2 regions of the Streptomyces sp. H27-D2 genome follow, and region 1 is predicted to be linked to the other one. Evidence: riboswitches for the same ligand, from Rfam matches in the RefSeq annotation. Region 1 holds a riboswitch; the other holds the start of a gene.
The links. Region 1 has a riboswitch for S-adenosylmethionine ahead of thrC (threonine synthase). Riboswitches for the same ligand answer to the same signal wherever they lie in the genome.

Region 1 (7,640 bases):
GTCACGGACCGATGCCCGCGGGAGCTCAGCCGGGAAGTCCGGCCAAGCGGACCATGTCCGCCTGCGGCCCCTTCTGGCCCTGCGAGATCTCGAACTCGACCCGCTGACCTTCCTCGAGGGTGCGGTAGCCGTCCATCTGAATCGCGCTGTAGTGCACGAAGACGTCCGCACCACCGTCGACCGCGATGAAGCCGTACCCCTTCTCCGCGTTGAACCACTTGACGGTGCCCTGAGCCATGCCTAACTCCCCTATTACTGGCCCTTGCACAGGACCGCACTCCGCGGGCCCGGGTCAGACTTCGCCCCCACGAAAGACAGGTGAGGGCGTGCGCCGGAACGCGTCGACCGCCGCTGAATGTATCTGCACGAATGCCGTCTGCAACAGGTCACACCGACGAGAATTCTGGGTACGGACGATCGCTTATAGCGGGCCAATTGCCGTTAATCCAGGGCAACTCGGGCCGGGCATAGTTCACCAAGAAGACAAATGATGCGCACACTTTGGGCACAGGTTGTCGTGTTCTCGTATGCGTCCGACGGGGCCGGAAGAAGGCGTTCCATTCAACTGTATCGCCTTTCAACCGACGGAATTGCCCCGTCCGCTTGTGTGCGGACGGGGCAATTCGAGAAGATATGGGGTTCTATGCGCGGTAGGTGCCAACCAATTTCCGGACCGCCCGCCATGGTCTCCCAGGCAGGCGGTGGAACAGCGCGTGAGCTGTAGGACGGGCGGTGGAACAGCGCGCGGCAGGCGGATGGAACAACTCACCCAGGCGGTAACAGAGCTCGCGCGGGCGCGGCATCAGCCGCCGGCGACCGCCGGAATGATGGAGACGCCGGCGCCGTCCGGCGTGGCCGTCTTGAGGCCCTCGGAGAAGCGCACGTCGTCGTCGTTGACGTAGACGTTGACGAAGCGGCGCAGCTTGCCCGCGTCGTCCAGCACGCGCGCGGCGATGCCCTGGTGGTTGTTCTCCAGGTCCGTGAGCACCTCGGAGAGGGTCGCGCCCTCGGCGCTCACCTCGGCCTTGCCGCCGGTGTAGGTGCGGAGGATGGTCGGGATACGGACGGAAACACTCATGCGAGGCCAGCCTCTCGGAACGACTGCAGGGTGGGACGGATCGTCGCGGTCGGGACTGCAACACTCATGCGAGACCGGCCTCTCGGAACGACTGCAAGGTGGGACGGATCGTCGCGGTCGGGCCTGTGGTCGGGGCCACCGCGTCCAGGGTCTTGAGGCCGTCACCGGTGTTCAGCACGACGGTCTCACCGGCCGGGTCGAGCTGCCCGGACTCGATCAGCTTCCTGAGCACGCCGACGGTCACCCCGCCCGCGGTCTCCGCGAAGATGCCCTCGGTGCGGGCGAGCAGCTTGATCGCGTCGACGATCTCGGCGTCGTTGACGTCGTCCACCGCGCCGCCGGTGCGGCGGCAGATGTCCAGGACGTACGGGCCGTCGGCCGGGTTGCCGATCGCCAGGGACTTGGCAATGGTGTCCGGCTTGACCGGCCGCACGACGTCGTGGCCGTCCTTGAACGCCTTGGAGACCGGCGAGCAGCCCTCGGCCTGAGCGCCGAAGATCTTGTACGGCTTGTCCTCGACGAGGCCGAGCGTGATCAGCTCCTTGAGACCCTTGTCGATCTTCGTCAGCTGCGATCCCGAGGCGATCGGGATGACGATGTTGTCCGGGAGCCGCCAGCCGAGCTGCTCACAGATCTCGAACGCCAGCGTCTTGGAACCCTCGCCGTAGTACGGACGGAGGTTGACGTTGACGAAGCCCCAGTCCTCGCCGATCGGGTCGCCGATCAGCTCCGAGCAGAAGCGGTTCACGTCGTCGTACGAGCCCTCGATGCCGACCAGCTGACCGCCGTAGACGGCGGCCATGACGACCTTGCCGGCCTCCAGGTCGTGCGGGATGAACACACACGACTTGAAGCCCGAGCGGGCCGCCGCCGCGCCGACGGCGCCCGCGAGGTTGCCCGTGGAGGAGCACGAGAGGGTGGTGAACCCGAAGGCGCGCGCCGCCTCGACGGCGATCGCGACGACGCGGTCCTTGAAGGAGTGCGTCGGGTTCCCTGAGTCGTCCTTGACGTGCAGACCACCGGTGACGCCCAGCTCACGGGCGAGCCGGTCGGCCTTGACGAGCTTGGTGAAGCCCGGATTCAGATTCGGCTTCTCGGCGACGTCGGCCGGCACGGGAAGCAGCGGGGCGTAGCGCCAGATGTTGTCCGGACCGGCCTCGATGCGCTTGCGGAGCGCGTCGGGGCTGTCGGTCGGGAGGTCGTAGGCGATCTCCAGCGGCCCGAAACAGGCTTCACAGGCGAAGATCGGCCCGAGCGCGAAACGCTCTCCGCATTCGCGGCAGGAGAGCGCGGCGGCGGGGCCGAGATCGACCGTGGTGGCGGTGGAAGTAGAGTTCTCTGCGGCTTGCACAGCCATGGAGGCGAGGCCCTTTCTCCTCATCTTCCCCGTGGCGAACTTCGCCACGAGACGGAATTGGCACCTTCCCCACCGGGAGCCTCACTGGATAACCGCGCCCTGTGGGCGGCGACCGGATCACGGTCGGACTGACCGGATCATGATCGGACTGCGGATATGCGAGACCGGCGGGATGGTTGCCGGGGCTTCAACGGGCCGTTCCCTCTGCCCCTCTGGATGAGCGGTATGGCACCGGATGACTGGCCATCCGGGCGTTTGTACGCACTGGGACCCCGACATGCGATGGCCATATGCGTTGTTCAAGACTGTAACCGAAGGCACCGACAGTTGAGATAGTCGTCCGCACCGCGAGATGGATCACATGGGCCGGGGTGGGGGCCTGGCCGGCCCGGGGCCTGCCCGGGGTGGGGCCGGGGCGCGGGCACCCCGCGCGGGCGGTTTGCGCGTGGGACGCGACACTGAACACGACACTGAAGATGACGCCGGGCAGGGAGACACGCACGTGCTGGAAGAGGTGGAGCACTGGCTGGGCCGGCGGTCCTGGTCGGCCGGCGACCGTCCGCTCGACCAGCTCCTCGCCGCCAAGCGCGGCGCGGGCGCCCGGGGCACGGTCAGCGTCGTGCTGCCCGCGCTGAACGAGGAGGCGACCGTCGGCGCGATAGTCGCCGCCATCCGGGACGAGCTGATGAGCCCGGCCGTGCCGCTCGTGGACGAGCTGGTGGTGCTGGACTCCGGCTCGACGGACCGTACGGCGCAGGTCGCCGCCGAGGCCGGCGCGCGGGTCGTGCACCGGGACTCCGTACTCCCCCGGCTGCCGCCGCTGCCCGGCAAGGGCGAGGTGCTGTGGCGCTCGCTGCTCGCGACGAGCGGCGAGATCGTCTGCTTCATCGACGCGGATCTGCGGGACTTCTCGGCCGAGTTCGTCTCGGGCATCGTCGGGCCGCTGCTGACCGAACCCGACGTCCAGTTCGTCAAAGCGATGTACGACCGGCCGCTGGGCACCGCGGCCGACGGCTCCGGCGCGGGCCAGGGCGGCCGGGTCACTGAGCTGGTCGCCCGCCCGCTGCTCAATCTGCACTGGCCGCGGCTGGCCGGATTCGTCCAGCCGCTGGGCGGCGAGTACGCGGCCCGCCGCTCGCTGCTGGAACGGCTGCCGTTCCCGGTCGGCTACGGCGTCGAGCTGGGCCTCCTGATCGACGCGCTGCACACGGTCGGGCTGGACGCGCTCGGCCAGGTCGACGTGGGCGTCCGCCGGCACCGCCACCAGGACGGCCAGGCGCTCGGCCGGATGGCCGCGGCGATCTACCGCACTGCCCAGCTACGGCTGGCCCGCGGCCACCTGGTGCGGCCCGCGCTGACCCAGTTCGAACGCGGCGAGAACGGGTTTGTGCCGCGCACGCATGTCGTGGACACGGAGGAGCGTCCGCCTATGGCGGAGATCCCTGAGTACGAGCGGCGACGGCGGGCGGCTTGAATTCCAGCCCTCGCCCAGTCCTCGCCCAGCCTTCCCCCGCTCTCGGCCGGGGGATGCCCCCAGGCGATCGAGGACACCCCACCACCGGGCTGACGCGTTCAGGACAACCAGGACAACACGGCCACAGACCGGCAATGCCCGGCACAGCCGAACGTTTGGGCGGTTCCGCAACTGGCTAGGCTCAGCGACATGGTCGCTGAGCACACCGCTGCCCGCATTCTCGTCGCCTCCAACCGCGGCCCCGTCTCGTACTCCCTGCGGGACGACGGCTCGCTGGCCGCCAAGCGCGGCGGGGGCGGGCTCGTGTCCGGACTGTCCGCGATCGGGCCGGACGCCGACGCGCTCTGGGTCTGCGCGGCGCTCGGCGACGGCGACCGGGAGGCGGCGCGGCGCGCGACCGAGGGGCATCTCGACCCCGAGGACAGCGGCGGCCAGCACGTCCGGATGCTGGACATCCCGGAGGACGTCTTCACCGCCGCGTACAACGGCATCGCGAACTCGGTGCTGTGGTTCATCCACCACCTGCTCTACCAGACGCCGCTGGAGCCCGCGTTCGACGCGGAGTTCCGCCGCGACTGGGCCGCGTACGAGGCGTACAACGCGGCCTTCGCGGACGCGCTGGCCGCCGAGGCCGCGCAGGGGGCGGTCGTCCTGGTGCAGGACTACCACCTGTCCCTGGTGCCGGGGCTGCTCCGCGAACTCCGCCCCGACCTGCGGATCGGGCACTTCTCGCACACCCCCTGGTCCCCGCCGGACTACTACCGGCTGCTGCCGGACGACGTCGCGGAGCAGCTGCTGCGCGGCATCCTGGGCGGCGACCGCGCGGCGTTTTTGACCGACCGCTGGGCGCGGTCCTTCGCGGACTGCTGCGCGGCCGTGCTGGGCGCGGGGGTCGCGCGCGGCGAGGACGGCGAGCTGCGCGTCACGCACGAGGGCCGGACCACCCGGCTCGGCGTGCACGGGCTCGGCGCCGACGCCGAATTCCTGCGCGCGCGCTCGCACGCGCCGGACGTCGAGGAGCGGCTGACGGCGCTGCGCGAGCAGATCGGCGGCACGGAGCGGCAGCCCCGCAAGACCATCGTCCGGGTGGACCGGACCGAACTCTCCAAGAACATCGTGCGCGGCCTGCTCGCTTACCGGCGGCTGCTCACCGACCGCCCCGAGTGGCGCGAGCGGGTCGTCCACGTCGCGTTCGCCTACCCCTCCCGGCAGGACCTGACCGTCTACCGCGAGTACACAGCCGAGGTCCAACGGGTCGCCGACCAGATCAACGAGGAGTACGGGACACCCGGCTGGCTGCCGGTCGTCCTGCACGTCAAGGACGACTTCGCCCGCTCACTGGCCGCGTACCGGCTGGCCGACGTCGCCCTCGTGAACCCGATCCGCGACGGAATGAACCTGGTCGCCAAGGAAGTCCCCGTCGTCTCCGACGAGGGCTGCGCCCTCGTCCTCTCCCGCGAGGCGGGCGCGGCGGCGGAGCTGTCCGAGGACGCACTGCTGGTCAACCCGTACGACGTCACGGCCACGGCGCGGGCGTTGCACGAGGCGCTGTCGATGGAGCCGGGCGAGCGGGCCGAGCGGACGAAGCGGTTGGCTGTGGCGGCGACGGCGTTGCCTCCGCAGGAGTGGTTCTTGGGGCAGTTGCGAGCGGTTGGCGGCTGAGCCCGCGCGGCGCAAAACCAACCCGCTAGCCCCCCGCCGCAGCAGCAATCGCATCGAGCAGGTCGACAACCCCCGCCGGCCCCTCCACCACAAGATCCGCGCGGGCGGCGAGTTCCGTGACTTCCGCGCTGCCGCTGCACACGAGCACGCCGGCCAGCCCCTCGGAGCGCAGTTTCTCCACGGCCGCGAACGCGGCCAGGTCGCCGAGGTCGTCCCCGGCGAACAGAATGCTGCTCGCGCCGCTCTCGCGTACGTATTCGGCCAGGGCGACGCCCTTGTCCATGCCGGGGGGCCGCAGCTCCAGTACGAGGCGGCCCGGTTCGACGATCAGCCCGTGCCGGGCGGCCAGCTCGCCGAGGGGGGCGAGCAGCAGCTCGAAGGCGGCCTGCGGGTCGGTGGCGCGGCGGGTGTGGACGGCGATGGCGCGGCCCTTGTCCTCGATCCAGGTGCCGCGCCAGGCGTCGACCTCGTCCAGCACGCCGGGGAGTTCGGCCTCGACCGCGGCGACGCCGGGGTGCGGGGCAGGGGCCTGGACCGTGCCGGTGACCGCGTCCCAGCGCTCCGCGCCGTAGTGGCCGAGGACGACGAGGTGTTCGAGGCCGGGGACGCCGGCGAAGCCGCCGTAGCGCACCGCGACGGAGGCCGGGCGGCCGGTGATCACCGCGACCGAGCCGACCTGCGGGGCCAGCCGGGCGAGTGCCGGGACGGCCGCGGGGTGCGCGCGGGCCTTCTCGGGGTCGGGGACGATCGGGGCGAGTGTGCCGTCGAAGTCGAGTGCGACGACGGCCTCTCGCGGTCGCTCCAGCAGCGCGGCGAGGCCGGCGCGGCCGAGGAGCGTGGAAGGGATCGGCAGGGAGTGCGGGTTGCTGCCCATGCCGGTGACCCTACCGGGGTCAGCGGCGCTCGCGGCGGGCGTCGCGGACTCTGCGCAGCCGGTTGACCGTCACCGGGTCGCGGGCCAGCGCGCGCGGGTCGTCGAGCAGGGCGTTGAGGAGCTGGTAGTAGCGGGTCGGGGAGATGCCGAGCTGCTCCCGTACCGCCCGTTCCTTGGCCCCGGGCCCGACCCAGCCGCGGCGCTCTACGCCGAGCACCGCGAGGTCGCGGTCGGAGAGGTCTGAGGGGTCTGAGGGGTCGGAGGGGTCACAGGGGTCCGAGCGGTCGGTGTCCTTCATGGATTCCAACTTAGCCACTGGGACCGACAGCCGCGCCATCGGATCATCCGGGCAGGTCACGGGGGTGGAGCAGCCAGGTGGGGCATGCGGGGGGCACGACCAGCCGGGCCACGTCGCCGGGCCGCCACGTCGCCGGGCCGCCGCCCGCACAGGGCCGCCGCCCGCGCGAAGCCGCCTACCTGGCGTCCCTGGCTCCCGCGTTGTCCGCCGTCGTCGCCTCGCGCTGCAACTCGCCGAGCACGCCCGCCGGGTCGCCGGTCCTGCCGACCGCCGCGCCGATCTGCTTCTTCACCTTGCCGCTGACCAGCGGCCAGGAGGTCTTGTCCGCCGGGTAGAACTGGGAGTTCGGCAGCTGGTCGAGGAAGCCCCACAGCGGCTTGTACTTGCGGTCGGCGCGCATCTCGCGGGACGCGGAGTTGGTCACCGGCAGCAGGTCGTACTGGTCGAGGAACTTGACCGTGTTCTCTCTGTTGTACGCGAAGTCGAGGAACGAGCCGATTTCCTTGCGGTGGCCGTTCTGCTTGAACGCCATCATCCAGTCGGCCACGCCCATCGTGGACTTGGCCTTGCCGTCCTTGCCGGGCAGCTCGACGGTGCCGTACTTGACGCCCTTCGCATCGGCCTGCTGCATCAGCGTGGGGTGGCCGTTGAGCATGCCCACATCACCGTTGGAGAAGCCGTCGAAGACCTTCTGCCGGTTGGTGGCAGCCGGGTCGGAACCGGTGAGGTCCTTGGCGACGAGGTCGTTCTTCAGCCACTCGAACGTCTCGATGTTCTCCGGCGAGTCGATCGTGTAGTTGCCGATGTCGTCGGTGTAGCCGCCGCCGCCGGAGAGCATCCACATCAGCGTCTCGGCCTGCGGCTCCTCGGGGCCCAGCGGCAGTCCGTACGGCATCT
Region 2 (7,640 bases), on a different contig from region 1:
ACAGCCAGCCGTGATCACTTCGATCGTGCTCATCAAGACCAGCGTGGACCGCATCCCCGAGATCGCCGAGTCGATCGCGGCGCTGGAAGGCGTCAGCGAGGTCTACTCGGTGACCGGTGCGCACGACCTGATCGCGATGGTCCGGGTGGCCCGGCACGACGATCTCGCGGATGTCATCCCCGGCCGGATCAGCAAGGTGCCCGGCGTGGAGGCCACCGAGACGCACATCGCCTTCCGCACCTACTCGCAGCACGACCTGGAAGCCGCCTTCGCCATCGGTCTCGACGGCTAGGTCTCGACGGCGGGTCTCGACGACCAGGTCTCGACGGCCGGACGGCTCCGCAAGTCCCACGGACGGCGCGGGGCCATCCGGGTCGCGCGGGCCCGTACAGCCCGTACCCGCACAGCCCGTGCCCGCGCTCAGACGCTGATCGAGTTCCGGTCCGGGACGCAGCGGCCGTCCTCCGTGCGGTAGGTCCAGCGGGCGCCGCCGCGCACCAGTTCCTGCACGGCCCCGGCGAACCGCTCGATGTGCTCGTCCGGGGTGCCCGCGCCGAAGCTCACCCGGATCGCGTTGAGCGAGCGCTCTCCCGGCGCGGAGTCCGGCGCGCCGCACTCACCGGGCTCGTCGTCCTCGCCGCCCAGCAGGGTGCGCACCAGCGGGTGGGCGCAGAAGAGGCCGTCGCGCACCCCGATGCCGTACTCGGCCGACAGGGCCGCCGCGAAGTGCGAGCTGTTCCAGCCCTGCACCACGAAGGAGATGACGCCGACCCGCGGCGCGTCGTCGCCGAACAGCGACAGCACCTTGACCTCGGGGACCTCGGCCAGGCCGCCGAGCACCCGCTGGACGAGCTGCTGCTCTCGCTCGACGAGCGAGTCGAAGCCCGCCTCGCTGAGCGCCTTGCAGGCGGCGGCGATGGAGTAGACGCCGATGACGTTGGGCGAGCCGGCCTCGTGCCGCGCGGCGGTGGTGTGCCACTCGACCTCCACCCCGCCGTCCGCCCGGCGCGCGACCTTACGGCTCGCGCCGCCGCCCGCGAGGTAGGGCTCCGCGGCCTGGAGCCAGTCGGCGCGGCCTGCCAGCACGCCCGAGCCGAACGGGGCATACAGCTTGTGGCCGGAGAAGGCGACCCAGTCGACGTCCAACTCCTTGATGTCCACCGGGTGGTGCGGCGCGAGCTGCGCGGCGTCGAGCACGATCCGCGCGCCGTGCGCGTGCGCCGCCGCCGCCAGCTCCCGTACCGGCCACAGCTCGCCGGTGACGTTGGACGCGCCGGTCACGCACACCAGCGCCGGCCCGTAGGGCTCCCGCTCGGCGAGCGCCCTCTCCAGCGTGTCGACGGCCTGCTGGGGCGTGCGCGGCCCGTTGAGGTAGCTGACCTCGGTGTCCGCGCGCTGCTCCCAGGGCAGCAGCGAGGCGTGGTGCTCGGTCTCGAAGACGAACACCCGGGTGTTCGCCGGCAGCGCCGCCGCGAGCAGGTTGAGCGAGTCGGTCGTGGAGCGGGTGAACACCACCTGGTCGTCCGCTCGGCAGCCGAGGAAGTCGGCGACGTCCGCGCGGCTGTTCTCGAACAGGTCGGTGGAGAGCTGCGAGAGGTAGCCGGCGCCGCGGTGCACGCTGCCGTAGTAGGGGGCGTACGCGGCGACGTCGTCCCAGACGCGTTGCAGCGCGGGGGCGCTGGCGGCGTAGTCCAGGGCGGCGTACGTCACTTCGCCGCCGGTGACGAGCGGGACCAGGACGTCACGGCCCAGCACCTGCAACGGGGCGATGGAAGCCGCGTCGGCTCCGCCCGGTGCGGCGCAGGCGGGGTCGGAGTCGACGGCGGCGGGGGCGGCGGACGTGGCGACGGCGGGGCTCACGGACATGGCTGAATCTCCCAGCAGGACAGGCGCGATGGCTTCAAAGACGCACGGGCCGCGCTACGGGCCGCCGCGTGCGGAAGATCCCTCGACGCGCACCGACGCCGATGGGCGCGGTGCTGCGGAGGGTGTGAAGAGTGGGGCTGTGGGCCCCTATCGCATTCGCTTGTTCACGAGAGTTCTCCTCGGACCCAGGACCCCTGGTGATCACGAGGGGTCCGCGCTTGCCACAGACCTGGTTGCCTGCGGCCTGGTCATCACCCGGGGCACCCCGCCACGGACGGAGGGTTGCCGGACAGCGAGCCGGGGCTATATCGCTGCCACTCGTGACCTGGTCAGCATCTTGCCATAGGTCCGGAACGGCGCAAGGCGCTGTCCGGTGAATGGACAGCGCCTCGGCCGCGGATCGTTTCCGGCGGCTCACTTGTTGCTGGCGGCCACCCAGCGGTCCAGCGACGAGAGCGCCGCGCCCGAGTCGACCGACTCGGCGGCCCGGACCATGCCCGCCGCGATCTGCTCGGCGAGCGGGCCCTCGCCGGGCTCCAGGGCGACCAGCGCCGCCGCCGAGTTGAGCAGCACCGCGTCCCGCACCGGCCCCCGCTCGCCCGCCAGCAGCCGGCGCGCGACCTCGGCGTTGTAGGCGGCGTCCGCGCCGCGCAGCGCCTCGACCGGCACCAGTTCGAGACCGACGTCGCGCGGGTCGAAGGGCTCCTCGCGCACCGCGCCGTCCCGTACCACCCAGACCTTCGAGGTGGCCGTCGTCGTCAGTTCGTCGAGCCCGTCGTCGCCGCGGAAGACCAGCGCGGACGAACCGCGGGCGGCCAGCACCCCGGCGACGATCGGCGCCATCCGGGCGTCCGCGACGCCGGTCGCCTGGGCGCGTACCCGCGCCGGGTTGGTGAGCGGGCCGAGGATGTTGAAGGTGGTGAGGATGCCCAACTCGCGCCGCGCCTGCGCCGCGTGCCGCAGCGCGGGGTGGAAGCGCACCGCGAAACAGAAGGTGATCCCGGCCTCGGCGGCGACCTCGGCGACCCGCGCGGGCGTCAGGTCCAGATTGACGCCGAGCTTCTCCAGGACGTCGGAGGAGCCGCTGGCCGAGGACGCCGCGCGGTTGCCGTGCTTGACCACCTTGGCGCCCGTGCCGGCCACGACCAGCGCCGACATCGTCGAGATGTTCACCGTCCTGGCCATGTCGCCGCCGGTGCCGACGATGTCCACGCTCGGCCCCGGCACGTCGATGGTGTTCGCGTGCTCGTACATGGTCCGCACGATCCCGGAGACCTCGTCCACGGTCTCGCCCTTGGCCCGCAGCGCGACCGTGAAGCCGGCGATCTGGGCGTCGCTCGCCTCGCCGCTCATGATGCGGTCCATCGCCCAGGCGGTGTCGTCCGCGCTCAGGTCCTGCCGGGCGAGCAGCGGGCCCAGTACGTCCGGCCAGCTACGGACCGTCGCGCTGTCGCCGCCAACCGGGGTCACAACGTTCATGGTCCGCTCCAGGATCCATCGACGAATGGGAAGTGCCCGCTGCGACGCGGACCGGACGCCAGCCTATCCAGGCCGCCGCCCACGACCGGCACCCGTCCCGTAGGTCGGACACCCCGGCGCCGGCCGGACGGAACGGGCCCGCGGCCGGGGCGAGCGGCCCGGGTACGCCCGAGGGCCCCGTCCGGCGTGCGGACGGGGCCCTCGGGTGTGGCGGTCAGCGATCAGGAGCGGGCCGGGTCAGTGATGACCGTGGCCACTGGTGATCTCCTCGTGCTCCTCGGCCGTCGGCTTGGGGATCTGGTTGTCCCCGCCGTAGTAGCCGTGCGAGAGCTTCGCGCGGAGCTTGGCGACGCGGGAGAGCTTGCGCTCCACACCGTTCTCGTCGACCTCGGCCCCGGCCTCGAGCGGCTGGTGCTGCTCGTGCGCGGTGAGGGTGAACCTCTCCTCGGGGGACAGCGGCTGGTGCACCTCGACGAACTCGCCGTGCGGCAGCCGCTTGATGACGCCGGACTCACGTCCGTGCAGCACCTTGTCCTTGTCGCGCCGCTGCAGACCCAGACAGATCCGCTTGGTCGCGATGAACGTCAGCACCGGCAGCACGAAGAAGCCGATCCGGACGACCCAGGTGATGGTGTTGATCGACAGGTGGAAGTGGGTGGCCCACAGGTCGTTGCCACCACCGACCAGCATGATCGCGTACACGCTCAGCCAGGCGGCGCCGAAGCCGGTGCGCACCGGGGCGTTGCGCGGGCGGTCCAGGATGTGGTGCTCGCGCTTGTCGCCGGTGACCCAGGACTCGACGAACGGGTAGACGGCGATGGCGATGAGCACCACCGGGAAGATCAGGATCGGGATGAGCACACCCAGCGCGAGGGTGTAGCCGCCCGGGATCACGATCTCCCAGCCAGGCATCACACGCACCAGGCCCTCGGCGAAGCCCATGTACCAGTCGGGCTGCGCTCCGGTGGACACCTGGTCCGGCCGGTAGGGGCCGATGGCCCAGATCGGGTTGATGCTGGTGATGCCCGAGATGAAGGCGATCACACCGAAGACCAGGAAGAAGAAGCCGCCGGCCTTCGCCATGTAGATCGGCAGCAGCGGCATGCCGACGACGTTCTTCTCGGTCCGGCCCGGACCCGCGAACTGCGTGTGCTTGTGGAAGAACACCAGGATGAGGTGCGCGACCAGCAGGCCCATCATGATGCCGGGCAGCAGCAGGACGTGCACGGTGAAGAACCTGGGGATGATGTCCGTACCCGGGAACTCGCCCCCGAAGATGAACATCTGGAGGTAGGTGCCGACCAGCGGCATCGCCAGGATGACGCCTTCGATGAAGCGGACGCCGGTGCCGGAGAGCAGGTCGTCCGGCAGCGAGTAGCCGGTGAAGCCGGTGAACAGACCCAGCATCATCAGCAGGAAGCCGAATACCCAGTTGACCTCGCGCGGCTTGCGGAAGGCGCCGGTGAAGAACACCCGCATCATGTGAACCATCATCGCCGCGACGAAGATCAGCGCTGCCCAGTGGTGGATCTGCCGGATGAGCAGACCGCCGCGGACGTCGAAGCTGATGTCCAGGGTCGACTTGAACGCCTCGGTCATCCGGATGCCGTGCATCGGGACGTACGAGCCGTGGTAGACGACCTCGTTCATGCTCGGGTGGAAGAACAGCGTCAGATACACACCCGTGAGGATGATGATGATGAAGCTGTAGAGCGAGATCTCACCGAGCATGAAGGACCAGTGGTCCGGGAAGATCTTGCGCATATTGCTCTTGGCCAGGCCGTAGATGCCCAGCCTGCCGTCCGCCCAGTCGGCGGCCCGCTCGCCTGCGGGCGCCTTGCCTCGCCGGTTGCCGTCGGGCGTGGGGGTGTCTGCGGGTTTGGTACTCATCCGCGCTCCCAGAAGCTCGGGCCGACGGGCTCCGCGAAGCCGTCGAGCGCTTCGAGCTCGCCGTCCTTGTTCACAGCGATCCTGAGCTGCGGCAGGGCGTGACCGGCCGGGCCGAAGATCACTCGACCGCCGTCGGCGAGGTCGAAGGTGGACTGGTGACACGGGCAGAGGACGTGGTGCGTCTGCTGCTCGTACAAGCTGATCGGGCAGCCGACGTGGGTGCAGATCTTCGAGAAGGCGACGATTCCCTCGTGCGACCAGTCGAGTTCGCGCTTGTCCTTGATGTTCTCCGGCTGAAGCCGAATGATCATCAGGGCGGCCTTGGCGATCTCCTGGTTGAACTCGTGGTCGTCCTCCTCCAGGCCCTCGGGCATGGCGAAGGTCAGCGATCCGACCGACACGTCCTCGGGACGGATCGGCTCACCCGTGTTCGGGTTGATCAGCCGCTTGCCCTTGGCCCACAGGGTCGTGCGGAGCTTGTCCTCCGGCAGCGGACCGAGGTCGCGCAGCAGCACCACGGCGGAGAGCGGCAGCAGGGCCATCGCGCCGAACATGGTGTTGCGGAGCAGCCTGCGCCGGCCGAAGCCGGACTCGGCCGCACCCTCCTTGAAGTCGGCCAGAACCTTGGCCCTGACCTCGGGCTCGGCCTCGACCGGGTGCCGCTCGTCGACCATCTCCTCGTCGGACATCAGGGTGCGGGCCCAGTGGACCGCCCCCGCGCCGATGAAGAAGAGCGCCAGACCGAGGGTGACACCGAGCGAGAAGTTCAGCGCGCTGATGTGGCCGATCGGGAAGACATAGATGATCTTGTCGACCGGAAAGGCCACATACGAGGCGATGAAGCCGACGGTGGCCAGCATGGACAGGGTGAAGAGGAAGGCGATCGTGCGCTCGGAGCGCTTGGCCGCCTGCTCGTCGATGTCCTGGATGCGGGGCTCGTGGGGCGGCAGGCCCGGGTCGGCGAACGGATCGCCGTGGACCGCTGCTTCGCCACTGTGAGCTTTTGCCTGCTCGCTGGGCAGGTGTTCTTCAGACACGTCGTTGTGTGATCCAGTCTGACTCATGACTTCTTGGCCTTCGTAGTCCGGGCGGCGACCCAGATGGCACCGGCGATCAAGGCGCCCATACCGAAGATCCAGGCGAACAGACCCTCGCTGACCGGGCCGAGCCCGCCGAGCTTGAAGCCGCCGGGGCTCTCGGACTTGTCGCTGTTGACCGTGTCGAGGTACGCGATGATGTCCTTCTTCTCCTGCTCCGGCATCGTCGTGTCGGGGAAGGAGGGCATGTTCTGCGGACCGACCTGCATGGCCTCGTAGATGTGCTTGGGATCGACATCTTCGAGCGTCGGCGCGTACTTGCCGTCGGTGAGGGCGCCGCCTTCACCGGTGACGTTGTGACACTGCGCGCAGTTCGTGCGGAAGAGTTCTCCGCCCTTCGCGATGTCCGCACCGTTCGGGTTGTACTGCTTCTCGGTCGGAGTGATCGGGCCCGCGCCGAGCGACGAGATGTACGCCGCCAGCTGGTCGATCTGTCCCTGCGAGTAGATGTTCTTCTTCTGCGGCACCTGGGCGCCGGGCTGCTGGGCCGGCATACGACCGGTGCCGACCTGGAAGTCCACGGCGGCTGAGCCGACGCCTACCAGGGATGGGCCGTCGGACGAACCCTGACCGCCGGTGCCGTGGCAGGTCGCACAGCCCACGGCGTAGAGCTTTTGGCCCTCTTCAATGGCGAGGGACTGGGCGGTTTCGTCAGCCTGCGCCTTGCCCGCAGGCGCAAACGCGGCGTACAGCCCCCCAGTGGCCGCCAGCGCGAGGAGTAGGACGACGAGCGCCGCCAGCGGGTGGCGCCGTCGTACGGAGAGCTTTTTCACGGATTACCCCGGAGTCAGGATCTTCAGCGTCGATGCTTCTGGTGGTACCGATGCGGAATCGGTTACTGGATCAAGTAAATGGTGGCGAACAGGCCGATCCACACGACATCGACGAAGTGCCAGTAATAGGACACGACGATGGCGGCCGTGGCCTGCTCGTGAGTGAATCTCTTGGCCGCGTATGTCCTGCCCAGGACGAACAGGAAGGCGATGAGGCCGCCTGTCACGTGTAGTCCGTGGAAGCCGGTGGTCAGGTAGAACACGGAACCGTACGGGTCGGACGAGAGCGAGAGGCCCTCGTGCTTGACCAGTTCGGTGTATTCGAACACCTGGCCGCCGATGAAGACCGCGCCCATCACGAAGGTGACCACGAACCACATGCGCAGCTTCTTCACGTCGCCCCGCTCGGCGGCGAAGACGCCGAGCTGACACGTGAGGGAGGAGAGCACCAGGATCGTGGTGTTCGTCGCCGAGAACGGAAGGTTCAGCGAAGACGCCATTTCCTTCCAGTGCTCGGCGCCCATCACCGATCGCA

Region 2: it holds a riboswitch for S-adenosylmethionine, as region 1 does, so the genes downstream of both, QMK28_RS24230 (aminotransferase class V-fold PLP-dependent enzyme) here and thrC (threonine synthase) in region 1, are expected to answer to the same signal.

The regions. Positions count from the first base shown of each region.
Region 1 is NZ_JAYMZR010000098.1:5,940-13,579, reverse strand. It holds gene QMK28_RS28160 (cold-shock protein) at 26-238, opposite strand; gene QMK28_RS28155 (MoaD/ThiS family protein) at 803-1,078, opposite strand; gene thrC (threonine synthase) at 1,143-2,435, opposite strand; SAM riboswitch class I at 2,453-2,658, opposite strand; gene QMK28_RS28145 (glucosyl-3-phosphoglycerate synthase) at 2,938-3,909, shown strand; gene QMK28_RS28140 (alpha,alpha-trehalose-phosphate synthase (UDP-forming)) at 4,099-5,571, shown strand; gene otsB (trehalose-phosphatase) at 5,597-6,445, opposite strand; gene QMK28_RS28130 (DUF3263 domain-containing protein) at 6,465-6,743, opposite strand; gene QMK28_RS28125 (extracellular solute-binding protein) at 6,919-7,640, opposite strand, start outside.
Region 2 is NZ_JAYMZR010000071.1:9,842-17,481, forward strand. It holds gene QMK28_RS24220 (rhomboid family intramembrane serine protease) at 1-14, shown strand, start outside; gene QMK28_RS24225 (Lrp/AsnC family transcriptional regulator) at 11-292, shown strand; gene QMK28_RS24230 (aminotransferase class V-fold PLP-dependent enzyme) at 421-1,866, opposite strand; SAM riboswitch class IV at 2,076-2,192, opposite strand; gene trpD (anthranilate phosphoribosyltransferase) at 2,281-3,345, opposite strand; gene qcrB (cytochrome bc1 complex cytochrome b subunit) at 3,583-5,235, opposite strand; gene qcrA (cytochrome bc1 complex Rieske iron-sulfur subunit) at 5,232-6,299, opposite strand; gene qcrC (cytochrome bc1 complex diheme cytochrome c subunit) at 6,296-7,105, opposite strand; gene ctaE (aa3-type cytochrome oxidase subunit III) at 7,168-7,640, opposite strand, start outside.